Regions from separate parts of the Erwinia sp. genome, predicted to be linked through region 1. Evidence: predicted binding sites of a transcription regulator. Region 1 holds the regulator's gene; each other region holds the start of a gene.
The links. The regulator Fur, encoded in region 1, represses iron uptake genes when iron is present. The targets are predictions, from matches to a motif close to ATAATAATGAGAACNACTATCAA.

Region 1 (6,487 bases):
ATACGGAAAATCTGACCACGTTTGTCTCGCCAATGGATACCCACTGGAAGCGAACGGCGGACGATCGCAACGTACTGATGACGCCTGCCAGCCGCTTCGAAAAAAACAGTGATACCGTCCAGCTTGCGGCCGAAGCATTACGCGGACAGATTCTGCCGACGCCACTGCATATTACGCTGCATTCGCAAAATGCGGACTTAAGTCGGGGCGTACAGTTTGAGTTGAAAGGACTTAGCGTCGAGTCGGCGGAAGCGGTAAGAGAGCGTTTCGCTTTGCTGGGCGTGGTGGAAAACGCGCAGGGATACGTGATTAAAAGCACGCTGGCTCCCGATGCTTTCAAAGGCAACGAGGCGGTGTCCGGCGCCTACAGGCTAAGCATTCGCGACCAGCAGGCACGGATAGAAGGGTTTGACGAAGCGGGCGTCTATTATGGCATGATGTCTGTCCTGTCGCTGTTGCCGGCCAGTGGCGAACAGAAAATCGCTACGCTGGACGTCACCGATGCGCCACGTATGGCCTACCGCGGTATTTTTCTCGATATCGGGCGCAATTTCCACAGCAAAGAGGCGGTGCTGCGCCTGCTGGATCAGATGGCGGCCGTTAAGCTCAATAAATTCCATTTTCACCTGAGTGATGATGAAGGCTGGCGTATTGAAATCCCCGGCCTGCCGGAGCTGACCGAAATCGGCTCTAAACGCTGCCACGATTTGACGGAGCAGCGCTGTTTGTTGCCGCAGCTGGGATCCGGGCCCTTCGCCGACGCGCCGGGTAACGGCTATCTGACCCGCGATGATTACATTGATATCCTGCGTTATGCCAAAGCACGCGCCATTGAGGTTATCCCGGAAATCGATATGCCTGCTCACGCCAGAGCAGCGGTTATTTCTCTGGAAGCCCGCTATAAGCGGTTAATGAAGGAAGGGAAAACGGCAGAGGCAAACGAGTATCGCCTGGTCGATCCGACCGATACCTCAAACACAACATCCGTACAGTTTTACGACCGCACCAGCTACCTGAACCCCTGCCTGGATTCGTCCATGCGCTTTGTGGATAAGGTCATTAGCGAAATCCAGGCGATGCATCAGGCTGCTGGCGTGCCGTTGATCACCTGGCACTTTGGCGGCGACGAGGCAAAAAATATTTACCTGGGGCCAGGCTATACCGATGCAGCTAATCCTGAAGCAGGCAAGGGCCGTGTCGACCTGAGCAGGCAGGACAAGCCCTGGGCGAAATCGCAGGTTTGTCAGGCGCTGGTAAAATCAGGCAAGGTTGTCGATATGGATCACCTGCCCAGCTATTTTGGCAAAAAGGTCAGCGAGCGGGTGAACGCGCACGGTATTGAAAGGATGCAGGCATGGCAGGATGGCCTGAAAAAAGCGAAAGGCGCCCGGGACTTTGCCACCAAACGCATCGGCGTCAATTTCTGGGACACGCTTTTCTGGGGCGGCTTTGACAGCATTAATGACTGGGCCAACAAAGGCTATGAGGTGATCGTTTCCAATCCGGATTATCTCTATATGGATTTCCCGTACGAGGTCAATCCATTGGAAAGGGGCTATTACTGGGGGACCCGCTTCAACGACGAGCGCAAAATGTTCAGCTTTGCGCCGGATAATCTGCCACAGAATGCGGAGACATCGGTGGATCGTGACGGCAATTTCTTCGACGCTAAATCCGACAAGCCATGGCCGGGAGCCTACGGTATTTCCGCTCAGCTCTGGAGCGAAACTGTACGGACCGATGAGCAGATGGAAGGGATGATTTTCCCTCGAGTCCTGGCCGTTGCGGAGCGTGGCTGGCATCGAGCAGGCTGGGAGCAGGCTTATCAGGCCGGACGCGAATACAAAGGTGGCGAAACACAGCACGTTGATCGCGTAGCGCTCAACAAGGACTGGCAGCGCTATGCCAATCTGCTGGGACAGCGCGAGCTGGCAAAAATGGATAAAGCCGGCATCCACTATCGCTTGCCGCAGCCGGGCGCGAAAATTACCGCAGGCAAGCTGCAGGCCAATATCGCTCTGCCGGGCGTGACTATTGAGTACTCGCTTGACGGTGGCAACAGCTGGCAACGCTACCGCGATGACGCTCGCCCAACGGTTTCCGGCAAGGTATTCATTCGCGCCGTCAGCAGCGACGGCAAGCGTTTCAGTCGTGTAGAAACCCTATAATAACCACACGACAGGCAAAAAAAAACCGGTGAGCGATCACCGGTTTTTTTACTGCAACGCGTTACTTATCGTGCAGCGTCTCATCTTCACGACAGTCGCCGGTAGCACAGTGGCCGTAAAGATAGAGGCTGTGGTTGCTGAGCTTGATACCGTGTTTGGTAGCGATATCACGCTGGCGGGACTCAATAGACTCGTCGCTAAATTCGATTACCTTACCGCAGTCCAGACAGATCAGATGATCGTGATGCTGCTGCTGGGTAAGTTCAAAAACGGATTTGCCGCCTTCGAAATTATGGCGGGTAACGATCCCTGCATCGTCAAACTGGTTCAGCACGCGGTAAACGGTTGCCAGGCCAATCTCTTCGCCCATGTCGATCAGGCGTTTATACAAGTCTTCCGCACTGACATGATGGCACGCGGGTTCCTGAAGCACTTCCAGAATTTTCAGTCGAGGAAGCGTGACTTTCAGGCCGGCCTTCTTTAATGCGGTATTATTGTCAGTCATGCGGATATTGTCCTGTTACTTTGCTGGTCACTAAGTGGCTGAAAAGCCGTGAGCATCGGTCGACGCAAAAGCTGAGCGTCTCATTATAGAACCGATGCCTTGAAGAAACCACAGCGGAGATGCAAAACCATCAGGGGATGTAAGGATAAGAAGTCGTTACGTCCGGAAAAGCAAGCACCCATATACGCTGGGTTGTCAGTTCGCTCTGCCTGATTGACGGCGCCGCAGAAGCGGAGGCGGAGCAAGGCTATTGTACCGTTTTGACGGTAAAAGTTACAAATATGTATCTATTACTTCTATAGGAAAAAGCGTTGGCCCGGTGGGGGATTGCCCACCAGGCCAACGTTATCAGGCTTCGAGAATATCCTGAAGCTGCAGTTCATCCGAGATCTGCCTGACCCATTTTTCCACACGTTCGTTGGTCAGTTCTGGCTGACGATCTTCGTCGATGGCCAGGCCCAGGAAGTGGTTATCATCCGCCAGGCCTTTCGACGCTTCAAAATCATAGCCTTCGGTCGGCCAGTGACCCACGATGACCGCGCCGTTAGGTTCAATAATGTCGCGGATAGTACCCATCGCGTCACAGAAATATTCTGAGTAGTCTTCCTGATCGCCACAGCCGAACAGCGCAACCAGCTTGCCGTTGAAGTCGATCTCTTCCAGGGTAGGGAAGAAATCATCCCAGTCACACTGCGCTTCGCCGTAGTACCAGGTCGGGATGCCCAGCAGCAAAATATCAAAGGCTTCAAGGTCTTCTTTGCTGCTTTTAGCGATATCATGAACTTCAGCCACCTCGTTACCGAGCTGCTTCTGGATCATTTTTGCAATGTTTTCCGTATTGCCCGTATCGCTGCCAAAGAAAATGCCTACGATTGCCATGAGTTTAATAACCTCTTGAAACTTAATGATATGCGGCGGCTAGCCTGAAAATGTTAAGGCAATAATAGCAGACAGCTACAGGGGGATAAACGGCTAATCCGCCTGCATTTGTCGCTTTGTGCTTTACCGTTGCACGTGGTTTAGCGCTCAGGCCTGGCTAACTGCGCCATGACCATCTCTTCTATCAGCTCGCTGCGGCTCATATTACGCTGCTCGGCGAGCTGGTTCAGGGCGTCAACCGCGTCACTGTTCATTTTCAGTTCTACGCGCTTCAGCCCGCGCACTTTATCACGCTTAAGCTGGTTGCGTTTGTTAATGCGCAACTGCTCATCACGTGCCAGTGGATTAGTTTTGGGTCGTCCCGGACGACGCTCGTCTGCGAACAGATCGATCGTGGTGCGGTCCGTGTTTTCTTTTGCCATAGAATCGTGATACTGAAGGCTGGAGTTCTGATGGATTGAGCCGTTAGCGTTTGCGGCCGGTGCCGTCGACAAATTTTAGCGCGCCATCATACCCTGGCGAAAGTCGCGACGACAATTATTTAACCTTTTACTAAAACATTTGTTTTCACAGGGCAAAAAAGCGGCGGATGGCGCGCAAAACGGCATCAGGTTTCTCGGCATGCGCCCAGTGACCGGCACCGGTAATCACATGGGCGCGAGCGGCAGGGAACTGGGCCAGCAGCTCGTCACGATACGCTTCCTGCAAATAGGGCGAATGTTCACCCCGAATAAAAAGCGTGGGGTGGGGCCAGGCAGGAAGCGTTTCCCAACCGATAATCCGATCGTAATTCTGCCAGAGCGCAGACACATTAAAACGCCATTCGCCCGCCTGAAAAGATTTCAGCAGGAATTGAATCACACCTTCTTCATCCACTGTCTGTCGCATCAGTGCCGCAGCATCGTGCCGTTGGGTAATGCCTGCTTCGCTGACGGCGGCCAGCGCGGCAAAAATAACGTCGTGATGGCGTTCCCGATAGGCTACCGGCGCGATATCGATAACCACCAGCTGCCTGACGCGTGTCGGCGCGAGGGAAGCCAGCGTCATGGCGATCTTCCCGCCCATGGAATGGCCTATAATATCAACCTGCCCGACACTGAGATCGTCCAGCGTTTCCAACACGTCTTGCGCCATAGCGGCGTAGCTTATTTCATCTGACCGCGGCGAAAGCCCATGATTTCGTACGTCCAACTGAATAACGCGGCGATCCTTTTTCAGATCGCGCGCCAGCACGCCAAGGTTGTCCAGGTTGCCAAAAAGGCCGTGAATAAGCACGACGGGCACGTCAGAAACGGCTGTTTGTTCAGATTGCAGGCGGAAATTCAATTTCATGGCAAACTTCTTACAGAGGAAACGAGGGGTTAGGTTATCATAAAACAGCGATTTTCTGCCGCCGCGACCAACCCGATCTTTTTACGGCATATTCTGACTTTTGTCCGCAATCGGGGCTGGCGCTATAACCCGGCAGGATTTAACTTTATAATCCTCGTGTTAGGGCTGGTCTTTTCGCGCCTCTGTAAAACAGGTTGCTAACCGGCTCTTATCAGCAATAATCGTACTGGATCAAGATGAAAACTATTGAAGTCGACGAAGAGCTCTACCGTTATATCGCCAGCCACACTCAGCATATTGGTGAAAGCGCCTCCGACATTTTACGTCGCATGCTGAAATTTTCCGCTGGCCAGACGGCACCGAAAGCGCCTGTTGCGGCTGTGGCTGCGCCCGCGCCTGTCGCCAGCGTACAGGAAAATGGGGTGAAAGAGACGTCTCGCCCGCAGGAACGCGTTCGCGCCGTTCGCGAGCTGCTGCTGTCGGATGAATATGCGGAGCAGAAGAAAGCGGTAAATCGCTTTATGCTAATCCTGTCGACTTTATACAATCTGGATCCCAAAGCATTTGCCGCGGCCACCGAGTCATTACATGGCCGCACACGCGTCTACTTTGCAGGTAATCAGCAAACCCTGGTACAGAACGGCACCCATACCAAGCCGCAACATATTCCCGGCACGCCGTATTGGGTGATCACCAACACCAACACAGGCCGTAAACGCAGCATGATTGAACATATCATGTCGTCCATGCAGTTCCCTACGGAGCTGTCGGACAAGGTTTGCGGCACACTCTAAACACAGCGTCAGGGAGAAGCGCCAATGGCCAGTCACCCCCGTGCCGGGCAGCCAGCACAGCAGAGCGATTTGATTGACGTTGCACAATTGACTGCGCAGTATTACGTCCTGCAGCCGGAAATCGGCAACGCGGAACACGCGGTGAAATTCGGCACGTCCGGCCATCGCGGTAGCGCAGGTCGACAGAGCTTTAACGAGATGCATATTCTGGCTATCGCGCAGGCGATTGCGGAAGAGCGCAAAAAGAACGGCGTTACCGGCCCTTGCTACGTAGGCAAAGATACCCATGCGCTGTCCGAACCGGCGATCATTTCCGTACTGGAAGTGCTGGCGGCGAACGGCGTGGACGTGATTGTACAGCAGGACAACGGCTATACGCCGACCCCTGCCATTTCTAACGCGATCCTTGAGCACAACAAGGCAGGCGGCGCGCAGGCTGACGGCATCGTCATTACGCCTTCGCACAACCCGCCGGAAGATGGCGGAATTAAATACAACCCGCCAAACGGCGGCCCGGCTGATACTAACGTCACTAAAGTGGTGGAAGATCGTGCCAACCAGCTGATTAAAGACGGCCTGAAAGATGTTAAGCGCATGGCGCTGGACGAAGCCTGGGCCAGCGGCCATCTGCAGGAAAAAGATCTGATCCAGCCTTATATTGAAGGCCTGTCCCAGATCATCGATATTCCTGCTATCCAGAAAGCGGGCCTGAAAATCGGCGTCGATCCGCTTGGCGGCTCCGGCATCGCCTACTGGCAGCGTATCGCGGAATACTACAATCTCGATCTGACTATCGTTAACGATTCGGT
Region 2 (6,487 bases), on a different contig from region 1:
GTCGTGATGAAACAGGCCGATAAGCTGGTTAACCGCGCCGCAGTAGAGGGACATCACCAGCCCGGCCAAAATCAGCGTAACCGGAGAAAGCCTTTTCCCCCAGGCGATGCCAAAAACAATCAGCCCGATGGCCAGTGCGCCGAGCATGGCGGCCATTTGCTGGCTGAGCGGTGGCAGGCTCCAGAGCGCTGCAACAGTCAAACCCAGCTGTGCGCCGGTTGCTACCCCAAGCGTGGTCGGCTCCGCCAGGGGATTGCGTAATACCTGCTGAAAGAGCAACCCCACCAGCCCCAGCCCGGCGCCAACCAGCAGCGACAGTGCCAGTCTTGGCAGCAGGCTATAATGGAACACCATCTGGCTGACGCTTTCCGGGCTGGTCACTTTTATGGTGCTGAACCACAGTGCCGGGGCAAGATGCTGGCTGAAGTTATAGCCGGTAAGGCCTAACGCCAGCACAAAAAGCAGCGTTAACAGGGTAAAAGGAAAACGCAAAGATGTGTTCATAACGACTCCAGCGCATGGTCCAGCGACTGGCAAAAGCGCATTGCAGAAAGCGTTGCGCCATAGAACCAAACCTGTGGCACGCGGCGAAAACGCTGCTGCCGGACAAAATCCATCGCCTGCCAGAGCGGCGTTGCGCTGACCTGCTGCATTAAGTGGTCGTCTCCATGAGCAAAGCAGATCGCCTCTACCCCTTTTAGCGTCGCCAGTCTTTCCAGTCCGATCACCGCGCTGCCCCAGAAATTAGTTTCACCCTGCCAGGCGTTTTCCAGCCCCAGTTCATTCATCACTTCCAGAAACAGGCTGCCTTTGCCGAAAACCAGCGCATGGCGCGTATCCAGCAGTGACATCAGCAGTACGGGACGGGACGTTCGACCGGCAACACGCGTTCTGGTCGCGGCGATAAAGGCGTCAAACTGCGCCAGATGGCGCTGCGCCTGCGGCACGCGATCGAGGCGGTCGGCCAGCTGCATCAGCGATTGCCGTGCCACGGTCAGCGGCTTGCCGCTGGCGTTGCTGAAAGCGAAGCCCATAGAGGGGGCGATCTTCGCCAGCCTGTCGCTGGCGGGACCGTAGCCGGAAGAGTAAAGGATTAACGAAGGCTGCATCTGCATAATCAGTTCAAGATTCGGTTCGGTACGCAGGCCAAGATCCACCGTCGAGGCGGGCAGTTTTGGCTCACCGACCCACAGCTGATAGTTATACATTTCGGCCACGCCCATGGGGGCGACGCCCAGGGCCAGCAGCAGTTCTGTCGGTAGCCACTCCAGCGAAACGATGCGCGTGGCGTCAACGTTTGATGCGGCACGGGTGTCGAAGGCCGGCAGCAAAGGCGCAAGCGCCATGGCCATCAACAGGCGGCGGCGATAGATATCCGGCATAGAAATTCCCTTAATAAACAAAGCTTACCGGCGTGCGGCCCTCGGGATGCGGCAGGATGCCCATAGGAATACCGTAAATCGCCTGCAGCACGTCCGGCTGCATAATCGCTCCGGCATCGCCCTGAGCAATCATCCCGCCACTGCGCAATGCAACCAGATGGTCACAGTAACGGGCGGCCATATTGATATCGTGCAGGACGGCGATCACGGTCAGGCCTCGCTCACGGCTGAGCCGCTGGATAAGCGCCAGCACCTCTACCTGATGGGCAATATCCAGCGCGGAAGTCGGTTCATCCAACAGCAGGCAGCGGCTGTTCTGCGCCACCAGCATGGCAAGCCAGGCACGCTGGCGTTCGCCGCCGGAGAGGCTGTCTACCAGACGCGAGGCGAAAGGTTTCAGGCCTACCAGTGCAATGGCTTCGTCAACGCGATCGCGATCTTCGCTGCCAAAGCGGCCCAGCGCACCGTGCCAGGGATAGCGCCCCATCGAAACCAGTTCCCGTACCGTCATGCCTTCGGCGGCCGGCAGCTGCTGCGGCAGATAAGCCACTTCACGGGCGAACGGTTTAGCGGGCCACTGCGCCAGCGCTTTACCGTTCAGCCGCACTTCGCCGTGGGTAACCGTATGATGACGCCCCAGCAATTTTAACAGCGTGGATTTACCGGATCCGTTATGCCCAATCAGGCCGCAGACTTGTCCGGCAGGAAAGGTCAGCGACAGCGGCTGGAGCAGGATACGGCCCGGAACGGCAAACGAGGCTTGATGCAGCGAGAAGGTGCTGTCGGTTACGTGCGGAGAATGCATAACAATCTTCTGCCTGACGGGCGCGGCAAACCGCGCCCGGTTGAGTTAGAAACGGAAGGTGGCGGTACCGACGATTTGACGTTCGGCGCCCCAGTAGCAGGCGTAGTCGCGATAGCAGCTGGCGACATAATCCCGATCGAAGAGGTTGTTGACGTTGACGCCAACCGACGAGCCTGGCAGGCCGAAACGCCCCAGATCGTATTTCACGACGGCATCCACGGTGGTATAGGCCGCTACATTGAAGTTCTGGTTCGCGTTGGTACCGGTGCTGTATAAGCTTTTACTCTCGCCGACATAGCGCACGCCGCTTCCCACGGTGAGGCCAGAAAGCGCCGTTTCGTGGAAGGTATAATCAGCCCACAGCGACGCCATGTTTTTCGGCACGTTTACCGGCGTTTTGCCTTTGAGCAAGGTATCGTGCGTATATTCCGCATCGGTATAGGTGTAGGAAGCGGTAACATTAACGTTAGCATTGACTGCCGCCTTCGCCTCCAGCTCTACGCCGCGCGAGCGGATTTCGCCGCCCTGCACGCTATACACGTTCTGGTCAGGGTCGGCCGTCAGGTTTTTGGTTTTGGTCAGTTGATAGAGGGCACCGGTAATCACGATCGGGCGATCTTTCGGCACGTATTTCACGCCAGCTTCGTACTGTTTAGCCCGTGACGGATCGAACAGTGCGCCCTCTTTAGTGGTGCCGGGGGTAGGAATAAAGGATTCGCTGTAGCTGAAATAAGGCGCCACGCCATTATCAAAGACATAGTTCAGACCGCCGCGCCAGGTAAAGGCCTGGTCGTGGTTTTTCGACAGTGTATTACCGTCGCGATTGAATGCCGAGGTCATGGCATAGTCGTAGCGCGTGCCCAGCGTCATCACCCAACGATCCCACTCCATCTGATCCTGCGCGTACAGACCGGTCTGCTCCTGCTTGTTCAGATAGTGATACGGGGAAGTGATGGTGGTGCTGTCGTTGCCATACTGTGGATCCACCGCGCTCAGCGGCGAAGCGAGACCAAATCCGGCATTGATATCATTGCGGGTACGCTGATAGTCGACGCCCAGCAGCAGGGTGTGAGCCAGCGCGCCCGTGGCAAATTTCGCCTGGGCCTGGTTATCTACGGCAAACTGGTTCAGCTCTTCTTCAGACACGGCATAGCCGCGAGTGATGTTATTGTCGCTGTCGAAACCGTTACCGTAAATGCTGCGATAGTCGGTACGGAGATCGGCATAGCGCAGGTTTTGACGCACGGTCCAGGTATCATTGAAGCTGTGCGAGAAGTTATAGCCCACCATTTTGGTGTTGCGGGAGATCTTGTTGCTCGCCTCGCCTTCATCAAAATCGGTGGCGAGCTTGTGCTGCTGACCATTAGCATCCACGATCGGCACTACGGTACCCTGACGCGGCAACCAGCCGTAGTAACCCGTTTCTGGTTCGTTCTGGAAATAGGTTAATAGCGTGAAGTTGGTGTTGGCATCGGGCTGCCAGCTAAAGGAAGGCGCCAGGGTATAGCGCTTCTCTTTCTGCATGGTCTGCTGTGCGTCCTGGCTGCGTGCCAGGCCGGTTAAGCGGTAAGAATAAACGCCGCTGTCATCCAGCGCGCCGCCAAAATCAAAGCCGGTGGAGAACTGGTTGTCCGTCCCCATCTGGAACTGGACTTCACGCAGCGTTTCCGTGGTCGGGCGTTTGCTGACCAGCGCGACCACGCCACCCGGGTTGCTCTTGCCGTAAAGCACGGATACCGGGCCGCGCAGCAGTTCCGCGCGTTCCAGAAAATAAGGATCGATAGCGAACTCTGAGTAGTTGTCGCCCTGCAGCTTCAGGCCATCCAGATACTGATTGGTGTTGGTTTCGCTGAAGCCGCGGATGGCCAGCGCGTCGATAACCTGCGAGCTGCCGCGGTTGCCGGTCATGACACCAGGCGAATAATTAAAGGCTTCCTTCACCGTGTTGACGTTGCGCATCTCGATTTCATCACGGGTCACCACCGAAACGGACTGTGGATTTTTTTCAATTGGCGTATCGGTTTTGGTGCCGGTGGCGCTGCGTTTGGCGGCAATGGTTGGCGCCGGCCCCCACGCGCTTTCGCTGGTAGTATCAGCACTGGCGCTAACGGTAAGAGTTTGTTCGCTGGTGGCGAAAGCAGAAGAAGACAGCGCGACGGCAATCAGGCAGGCCAGTCGGCTCATCGGCAAAGCGGATGATTTAAAAGATAAAAGAGCCATTTAACGTTCTCTGATGAAAAGTAGAATGTAAACGAGAATTATTATTATAACGACGGGATAATAGGCGAATTAACGCCGCCTTCGCAAGAAAAAATCGGCCACTTTTGACGCCAACCGACCGGAAGCCAACCTCGCGTAAAGCAGGAAAAAAGCAGCCATTAAAACCTGGTGGCATTGAAAAGCCGCTTTTTATGCCTTTATCGCTGTGCCTGACCGGCCAAAAGGCAAAAAAAAGCCGGTTCATTAAGAACCGGCTGTTAATCAGTTTTCTGTTATTTACCGAACATATCTTTGATCCAGCCCGCCACGCCGTCTGCATCCTTCTGCTCGTTTTGCGGCTGTTGCGCGGGTTGCTGCTGTTGCTGCTGTTGCTGCATTTGCTGTTGCTGCTGCTGCATTTGCTGCTGTTGCATCTGCTGCTGCTGTTGGCAAAGCGCATCGGCGTCCGTGGTCCAGACCGGCAATGTCCGCCAGCTGCTGCTGCCGGTGCCACAGACAAAGTTCCCGGCCGAATCGACATTCATTGGCGCAATATCTTCCGGCGGCGTCGGCATCAGCGGCATCGGTGCCTGATTATCCAGATAGCGACGGTAGATCTGCATTGCGCCGCTGGCACCGTAGAGTTTGGTGGTCTGGTTATTGTCGCGACCAATCCAGGTGATGGCCACTTCTTTGCCATCCACGCCCGCAAACCAGCTATCAATTTGGTTGTTGGTCGTGCCTGTTTTCGCGGCCAGATGCGCTTTAGGATAGCGTGAACCTAACGCACGGGCCGTGCCCTCTTGTGCCACCTGCTGCATCGCGTAGAGCGTCAGGTAGGCCGCCTGTGCCGGCACGGTGCGTTCCGCCTGCGGGAAGCTCTGATAAAGCACGGTGCCGTCTTCAGCAATAACCGAACGCAGCGCGGAAAGCTGAGCGCGATCCCCGCCGCTGGCGATAGTCTGGAACGCCTGAGCCACTTCTACCGGCGTCAGGTTCAGCGCACCCAGCAGCATCGCGGGCACCGGCTGCAGCTGATCTTTCTGCACGCCGAGTTTGGTCCAGGTATCCACCACCTGCGGCAGGCCCAGCGTCATACCCAGATTGACCGTTGGCACGTTCATGGAGTGCGCCAGCGCATCGACCAGCATTACCTGTCCACTGAAGCGACGATCGTCATTCTGCGGCTTCCAGACCTGACCGTTTGGCTGCTTCAACGCGATAGGGTTATCGGCGATCCAGGTATTCAGGCGGTAGGTATCCGGCTGGCTCAGCGCGGTCAGATAGGTAGCCGGCTTAGCCAGAGAACCAATCGAACGGCGCGCCTGCAGCGCACGGTTGTAACCAGCAAACTGAGGATCGGCCCCGCCAACCATGGCGCGAACTTCACCGCTGAAGCGATCGACGATCACCATCGCGGTTTCCAAATCCTTCAGGTTGCGCTGTTTACGCAGCACCGGGATGCCTTCTTCCACCGCTTTTTCCGCCGCGTCCTGCGAGACAGAATCCAGCGTGGTGAAGATTTTCACGCCGGAAAGATCTTTCACCTTATCGCCCAGCTTCGCCTGCAGCTCGTTGCGCACCATCTGCATAAACGCAGGCTGTGGCGTAATCACGCCGCCCTTCGGCTGTACGCCAAGCGGACGTGCGCTGAGCATGTCGTACAGCTCCTGATCGATCACTTTCTGCTGCTGCAGCAGACGCAGCACCAGGTTACGGCGTTCCAGCGACAGCTTCGGATTGCGCCATGGGTTATAGAGCGAGGCTCCTTTCACCATGCCCACCAGCAGCGCCTGCTGATCCAGACTCAGCTCGTCCACCGGACGACCAAAGTAGTAGAGGCTCGCCAGCGGGAAGCCACGGATCTGATCGTTGCCCGCCTGGCCGAGGTAAACCTCATTCAGGTAAAGCTCAAGGATACGGTCCTTGCTGTAACGCGCGTCCATAATCAGCGCCATATAGGCTTCGTTAGCCTTGCGCCACAGCGAACGTTTATTGGTCAGAAAGAGGTTTTTCACCAGCTGCTGGGTCAGCGTACTGCCGCCCTGCACCGCTTTTCCTGCCGTGATATTCGCCAGGAAGGCGCGGCCAATAGAATAGA
Region 3 (6,487 bases), on a different contig from region 1:
GAACAGCGCGTTGACCGGCGCTACGCCGATTTTTAGCAGCGCAAACAGGGTGATATAGAATTCAGCCACGTTGCCCAACTGCACCAGCGCGGTGTCGCCGCCCTTCAGGCCGCGACGCTGTAAAGCTGCGGCCAGGCGGGTGCTGGCGCGCTCCAGCTGCTGATAGCTGTACTCACGGTCGCCCTCAATCAGCGCCGTTGCGGGGTTATCAGCGTGGCGAGTCAATATATCCGTCAGGGGCAGATCCAGCCAGTACCCTTTTTCACGGTAGCGGGCAGCGAAATCATCGGGCCAGCGGGTATAGGAAATCGTCATAAAATAGCCTTATTGCAGTCCAAAAACGTGCAGCATGGTGCTGAGCTTGACGCCGGTTTCGTGCCATTCCGACGCTGGAGACGAGGCCGGGACAATGCCCGCACCGGCGAACAGGCGAATGTTTTTTCCGGCCAGCGTGCCGCAGCGGATGGTCACCACCCATTCGCCGTTGCCTTCGTCGTCGCACCAGCCAACGATGCCGCCGAACAGCCCGCGCTCAAACGGCTCCAGCTTTTCAATCCACTCGCGCGCGGTGACATGCGGATAGCCGCTCAGCGCAGGCGTGGGATGAAGCAGGCAGGCCAGCGACAGCGCCGTTTCTTCTGCCGAAGCGGCCATGCCTTCAATCGCCGTCGCCAGATGCCACAGGGTAGAGGTTGTCACCAGCTCTGGTTTGTCCGGCACGGCCAGATAGCGGCTGCGCGTTTTCAGCACGTCATACATGGCGCGGGTGACCAGGCGATGTTCATAGCGATCTTTTTGCGAATACATGAGCTGCTCGCCCACCGCCAGATCGCGCGTTTTGTCGCTGTGATCGCGTCTCGCAGAGCCTGCCAGCGGCAGCGAAGAGTAGGTTTCACCTGACTTACGCAGCAGTAGCTCGGGGCTGGCGCCCAGCAGCGTACTGCCGTCGGTCAACGGCACGTGGAAGTGATAGCTGCCAGGATTGAGCGCAATCAGACGGTCCATTAACGCCGTGGCCTGCACCGGCTCGGCGGTAGTGATATCGATCAGACGCGAGAGCACGACCTTATCCAGACCGGGCTGAGCGGTCGCTTCCGCCGCTCGTGCGACCATCGCCATAAACTCCGCCTGTTCAGGAATGTTCTGGCGGGCGGTAACGATCGGATCGACGCCGGGAGCCGCCTGCAGCAGGCGCTGATGCGAGAACGTCTCATGGTGTTCAGGAATAAACAGCGCGGAAGGCTGCCGCGTATCAAAGGGGATCGCGCCAACCATTACCGGATGCTGGATCCCTTTTGCCCTGGCCGCCGTAAAAGCGTTGCGCACCTGTTGCTGGAAAACCCCCTGCAAACTGTCGCCGTCGGCGGCCGGGCAGGTGATTTCAGCAAAGCGCCCCCTGGTGATAAAGCTTTTCCACGGCGAGGCGAAGAAAAAACTCTCGGATAAGAGAGAAAGCGATGGGTTAACGGCCCCCGTGCAAGGCATCTCCATAACGGTCTCCTGCTAAAATGATAAAGCGCATAATAATGATTATCATTTGCATTATCAACGCGTAAATTCAGGTAAATTATCGGTAACGTCAAAGCATTTCGCAGTGTAAAACCCGGATAATGCGCACGCCGCGACCCGGCGCAATGTTCGCGTCGTTAAGGAGATTTTTTTAGCAGACCAGCCTGCCGCTAAGGCAGGCTGATGACGTTAAGGGACTGGGACGTTATTCAGTGACGTTTTCCCCTGATGAAGCAGACAAGGGCCGATAGCGTCGTAGAGAAGTAAAAGCAGCAGCAAGCGCCAGGCTGACGATGGCCAGGCCCAGTCCGCTGCTGGCCGCGGCAGCAGCAGGCAGCATCACCGTGGTCATGGCTCCCAGCAGCAGTGCGCCCAGCGAATCCCCCATCACATTTTGTGCCGTCCACAGGCTGTTGATCCGTCCCAGCATGGCCTGCGGCGTCAGCATCTGAATCAGCGTATATTGCAGCAGCGCGCTCAGAGCGCTGAGGTAGCCGAACAGAATCAGACAAAGGATACCCGCTTGCCAGTAAGGCATCAGGCCGCACAGCCCTGCCGCCGCCAGGGCGGCGACGGCCGAGAAAAGCATGACCTGCCCCGGACGCGGATGCCGTGCCAGGTTGCCGCTGGTCAATGCCCCTGTCGCCGCCCCGAGCGGCACGGCCGCATAGAGAAAGCCAAGCTGCTGCGCGCCCATATGCCAGTGAACGGCCAGCGCCGGATAAAGCACGCGTACTGCGGTAGCCATCGTCAACAGTGCGCCCACCAGCGCCACACCGCCGATCAGCCGATGGCCGAGCAGAAAGGTAAAGCCCTCGATCAGGGCGTGTAGCGGCCTCGCATGCGACTGCGGCGGAGGTGGTAACGTCGGCAGGCGCAGCAGCGGGATCAGGGTGAGAAAAGTGCCCCCGGCCGCCAGCGCGAAGTGCCAGAAAACGCCGCCGGAAGCGAGCAGCGCGCCGCCTGCCATCGGCGAAATCACCGCGCCAAGCCTGACCGTCAGCATGGTGATCGCGCCAGCCTGCATCAGGTTCTCTCGGCCCACCAGCGCGGGCGTGGCGGCAAGTAGCGCCGTCACGCCTATGGCGCCAAAAAAACCGTCCCAGATGCCCAGCAGGTAGATCGCCGTCAGGGAAGGTGACGGCATGGCGGCATTAAGGCACAGCCCGATAAACCCCAAACCGCAGGTCGATCGCGCAAACAGGATCAGCCGCCGCCGCTCGTGGCGATCCGCCAGCATGCCGCCCAGCATCAGGCCGGTAAACAGCGCGGCTCCGGTCAGCGTGACCGCCAGGCTTACCTGCCAGGCAGAGCCGGTCAGCTGCTGAATCTGTACCGGTACGCCAACGCCAAGCAGGCCCAGCGCCAGAATAGAGATAAACCGGGCGATAAACACCGCCCGAAAATCGGGATGCGTCTTCAGCAGGCTGAGACTGAGCATAAAAGTCTTTTTCTTCATCGGGTTGCCCGATCCAGCAGGTGATTAAGGCGCGGGCCGATATGGGTAAACGCCTCTGCCGAAATGATATCCACGTGCGCACATTCCACCGGCCAGGTTTGCAGCGAGTCCAGCCACGGCGCCCAGGCGGTTTGCACATCCTGTCCCGGTTTCAGGGTTTTCTGCGCAACAAACAGCGTGGCTGCACCGGCGAAGCGTCGGCTTTTCGCGGTCGCCAGCAGCCTGACTGCATCACCATAATTGCCTTCGATAGCACCAAACAGCGCCTGGCTGGCCGAGGCCGCCAGCGAGTCGCGGAGCGACGCCTGCGCAGCCATAAACGCTTCACGCTCGCGAGCGATTTCCGCCAGCACTTCGGCATCCTGCGGCTGATCCTGCGACCAGTTTTGCGTTTCCGGCGGCCAGGTATCCAGCAGCCCCAGGAAAGCGACTTTTTCGCCCTCTGCCTGCAGGCGCGCCGCGATAGCGTGCGCCAGCGTGCCGCCCAGTGAATAGCCCAGCAGATAATAAGGGCCATGCGGCTGCTGTCCGCGCAGCGTAGCCAGATGCTGCTCGCATACCTCCTCAAGCGTTTCCGCCTGCTGCATCGGCCCGTGCGGGCGCGGCGACTGAATGCCGATCAGCGACCAGCGCACATCCAGGTAACGTTGCAGAATGCTGAACTGCCAGGCGAAACCGGAAGCCGGATGAAAGCAAAATAGCGCTGGCCCGTGCGAACGGCGCAGCGGCAGGATAGTTTCCATGCCCGCGCGACCCGCCTCTTCTTCGCTCTGCTGCGTCAGCTTTTCTGCCAGCGCGCCGACGGTCGAGGCCACCATAACCAGCCCCGGCGTGACCGGCCGGTTAAGACGTCGACGCAGATCGACCGCCAGCCGCATCGCCAGCAGCGAATGGCCGCCGAGGGCAAAAAAGTCATCGTTAACCGAGCGGATCTCACACTCCAGCAGACGAGCAAAAGCTGCGGCGACCTCGGTTTCCACCCTGCCCTCTGGAACACGGCCTGCGGCATGAGCCAGCTGCACCAGCGGCAGCGCCTTGCGATCCAGCTTGCCGTTGGCGCTTAACGGGAAGGCCTCCAGCTGCACCAGTACCACCGGCACCATGTGCGCGGGCAGAAGATCGCTCAGCTGCTCGCGTAGCCCGGTCGTATCCAGTTCGCCAGAGACGGCCACGACGTAGCCAACCAGCTGTCTTTGATCGCCGCCGCTCGCGCTGGCGCTGCCGAGAACGCAGGCGTGGGTGACTGCCTGTGCCACATTATCCAGCGACAGCAGCGCCCGATCGATCTCGCCCAGCTCGATCCTCTGTCCGCGGATCTTCAGTTGATCGTCACTGCGACCCAGATATTCTACTGCGCCGTTCTCAAGCCAGCGTGCCACGTCGCCGGTGCGGTACATTCTTGTGCCGTCACCTTCAGGATCGGCAATAAAGCGGCTGGCGGTCAGGTCGGCTCGCGCCAGATAGCCCTGCGCCAGCTGTACGCCCGTCAGATAGAGATCGCCCGCGACCCCTGGCGGCACCGGCTGCATATTGCTGTCCAGAATGCGCAGGCCGGTGTTCCATACCGGATAGCCAATCGGCACGCTTGCGCCCGTCACGTTTGCCAGCGCTTCGCCGAACGCCGGATACCAGCTGACATCCACTGCGGCTTCGGTCGGCCCATAAAGATTGTGCAGCGGCACCGCCGTTTTATTTTGCCACTGGCGGCAAAGCTCGGTCGGCAATGCTTCTCCACTACAAAATACTTGCCGCAAAGAGGCGCAGTGGGTCACGGCCTGGTCATCGTGCAGCTCAGTAACGAAAGCTGCCAGCATGGACGGGACGAAATGCGTGGTTGTGACACCGTAACGCCGAAACAATGCCTGCAGCGCCTGCGGGTCGCGGTGCGCTTCCGGCGGGGCCATCACCAGCTGTGCGCCGGTCAAAAATGGCCAGAAAAACTCCCAGACCGAGACGTCAAAACTGCACGGCGTTTTTTGCAGCACCACGTCATCGCGGGTCAGCGGATAGTGGTTCTGCATCCACAACAGGCGGTTCACAATGGCCTGTTGGCCGACCATCACCCCTTTTGGCCGCCCGGTAGAACCGGAAGTGTAGATAACATAGGCTGTATGGTGCGGGCGCGATAAATCCTGACAGGCCGGAAGATCGGCTGTGGGTAGCGGGTCGTGATAGCAAAAAGTTTGTAGGTTTTCGAGCTGCGCAAAGCGGTCCGTCTGCGTTTTAGTGGTAATAAGCAGGCGCGGGTTAGCCTCTTCCAGCATCATACACAGCCGATCGGTGGGATAACCGGTATCCAGCGGAAGCCAGGCAGCGCCCAGTTCGACAATAGCCTGCAGGGAAAGCGACAGAAACACCGAGCGAGGTAACGCCACGGCCACGATATCACCCACCTTTACGCCGCGCTTTTGCAGTTCTGCCGCCAGCGCCGTTACCTGCTGACGCATTTCACGGTAGGTGAAGTTATGCCGTTCGTCGGCCAGCGCGGCTCCATCTGGCGTCCGCTGCGCCTGGGCTTTAATCAGGCTGCTCAGCGTGGTTTGCGGCACTTCTACCGCCGTATCATTAATGTGACGCAGCCGTTTTTTCTCCTGCGGATGCAGCAATTCCACCTGCGCACAGCTTATCGTCGGATGATACGCGAACTGGCTAAGCAACAGCGGCAGGCGATCGAGATGCGTGCGCAGCGTTTCCGCCTCATAACGTTCTGCATTAGCCAGGATCTCCAGCGAGACGTTGCCCTGTTCATCCGGGTAAAGCGCGATTTCCAGATCGCGTACCGGGCCGGATGCCAACTGATGAGTCGTGCCTTCGGTACCGGCAAAATCCAGACGGTAGTCGAACATTTTCAGGTTGATGACCGGACCAAATAACGTCTCGCCCGGCCGGCCGGTATCCCGTTGAATTTGTTCTGCATCGTAGCGCTGATGACGACGCACTTTTTTTAGCTGCTGCTGTAGCCTTTCCGCCAGCTGCGGGAGCGTGGCCAGGGGATCGAGCCGTATTGCCACCGGCAGCACGTTAAGCACGGGCCCGGTGGCACTCAGCGCGGCCGATCCCAGGCGACGCATAAAGATAAAGCCAGCACTGTACTCCGCTCGCGCGCTAAGGCGCCCCAGCCATACCGCAACCAATGCCAGCGCCAATTCTGCCGCGCCGAGCTGGCTTTGCGCCTGCAGCTCGTGGAAGTCTTCACGGTTCAGCTGCACATGCTGACGAATAAGATGCGTGGTGGCGCTCTGCCCGTTCAGCGGCAGCGGTGACAGGCTGGCGGGCATGGGCAGCTGGCTAACCTGCTCTTTCCAGAACGCAGCGTCACGCTGGCGAGTGCTCGAGGCGTTGTAGCGATCGTACTCTTCAACGACTTCACTGAAAGAAACGAAAGGCGAAGGTTTTGGCTCGCTGTCAGCCTGCAGAGCGGTGTAGATCTCTGCGATACGCCGGGTGATGGCGGTAAAACTGAAGCCGTCCACCGCCAGGTGATGAAAGCGTTGATACCAGTACCAGCGCTTTTCGCTC

Region 2: a site for Fur is predicted at 4,433-4,455, ahead of fhuA (ferrichrome porin FhuA). Genes of this name have one in related genera too.
Region 3: a site for Fur is predicted at 1,521-1,543, ahead of RTK32_RS15785 (isochorismate synthase). Genes of this name have one in related genera too.

The regions. Positions count from the first base shown of each region.
Region 1 is NZ_DALZCD010000180.1:1,122-7,608, reverse strand. It holds gene RTK32_RS14500 (beta-N-acetylhexosaminidase) at 1-2,168, shown strand, start outside; gene fur (ferric iron uptake transcriptional regulator) at 2,230-2,673, opposite strand; gene fldA (flavodoxin FldA) at 3,022-3,552, opposite strand; gene ybfE (LexA regulated protein) at 3,693-3,974, opposite strand; gene ybfF (esterase) at 4,120-4,884, opposite strand; gene seqA (replication initiation negative regulator SeqA) at 5,121-5,678, shown strand; gene pgm (phosphoglucomutase (alpha-D-glucose-1,6-bisphosphate-dependent)) at 5,703-6,487, shown strand, end outside.
Region 2 is NZ_DALZCD010000049.1:8,649-15,135, reverse strand. It holds gene fhuB (Fe(3+)-hydroxamate ABC transporter permease FhuB) at 1-504, opposite strand, end outside; gene fhuD (Fe(3+)-hydroxamate ABC transporter substrate-binding protein FhuD) at 501-1,382, opposite strand; gene fhuC (Fe3+-hydroxamate ABC transporter ATP-binding protein FhuC) at 1,393-2,187, opposite strand; gene fhuA (ferrichrome porin FhuA) at 2,233-4,371, opposite strand; gene mrcB (bifunctional glycosyl transferase/transpeptidase) at 4,680-6,487, opposite strand, start outside.
Region 3 is NZ_DALZCD010000209.1:1,060-7,546, reverse strand. It holds partial or broken gene RTK32_RS15790 (AMP-binding protein) at 1-315, opposite strand, end outside; gene RTK32_RS15785 (isochorismate synthase) at 325-1,491, opposite strand; gene entS (enterobactin transporter EntS) at 1,715-2,968, opposite strand; gene RTK32_RS15775 (enterobactin synthase subunit F) at 2,965-6,487, opposite strand, start outside.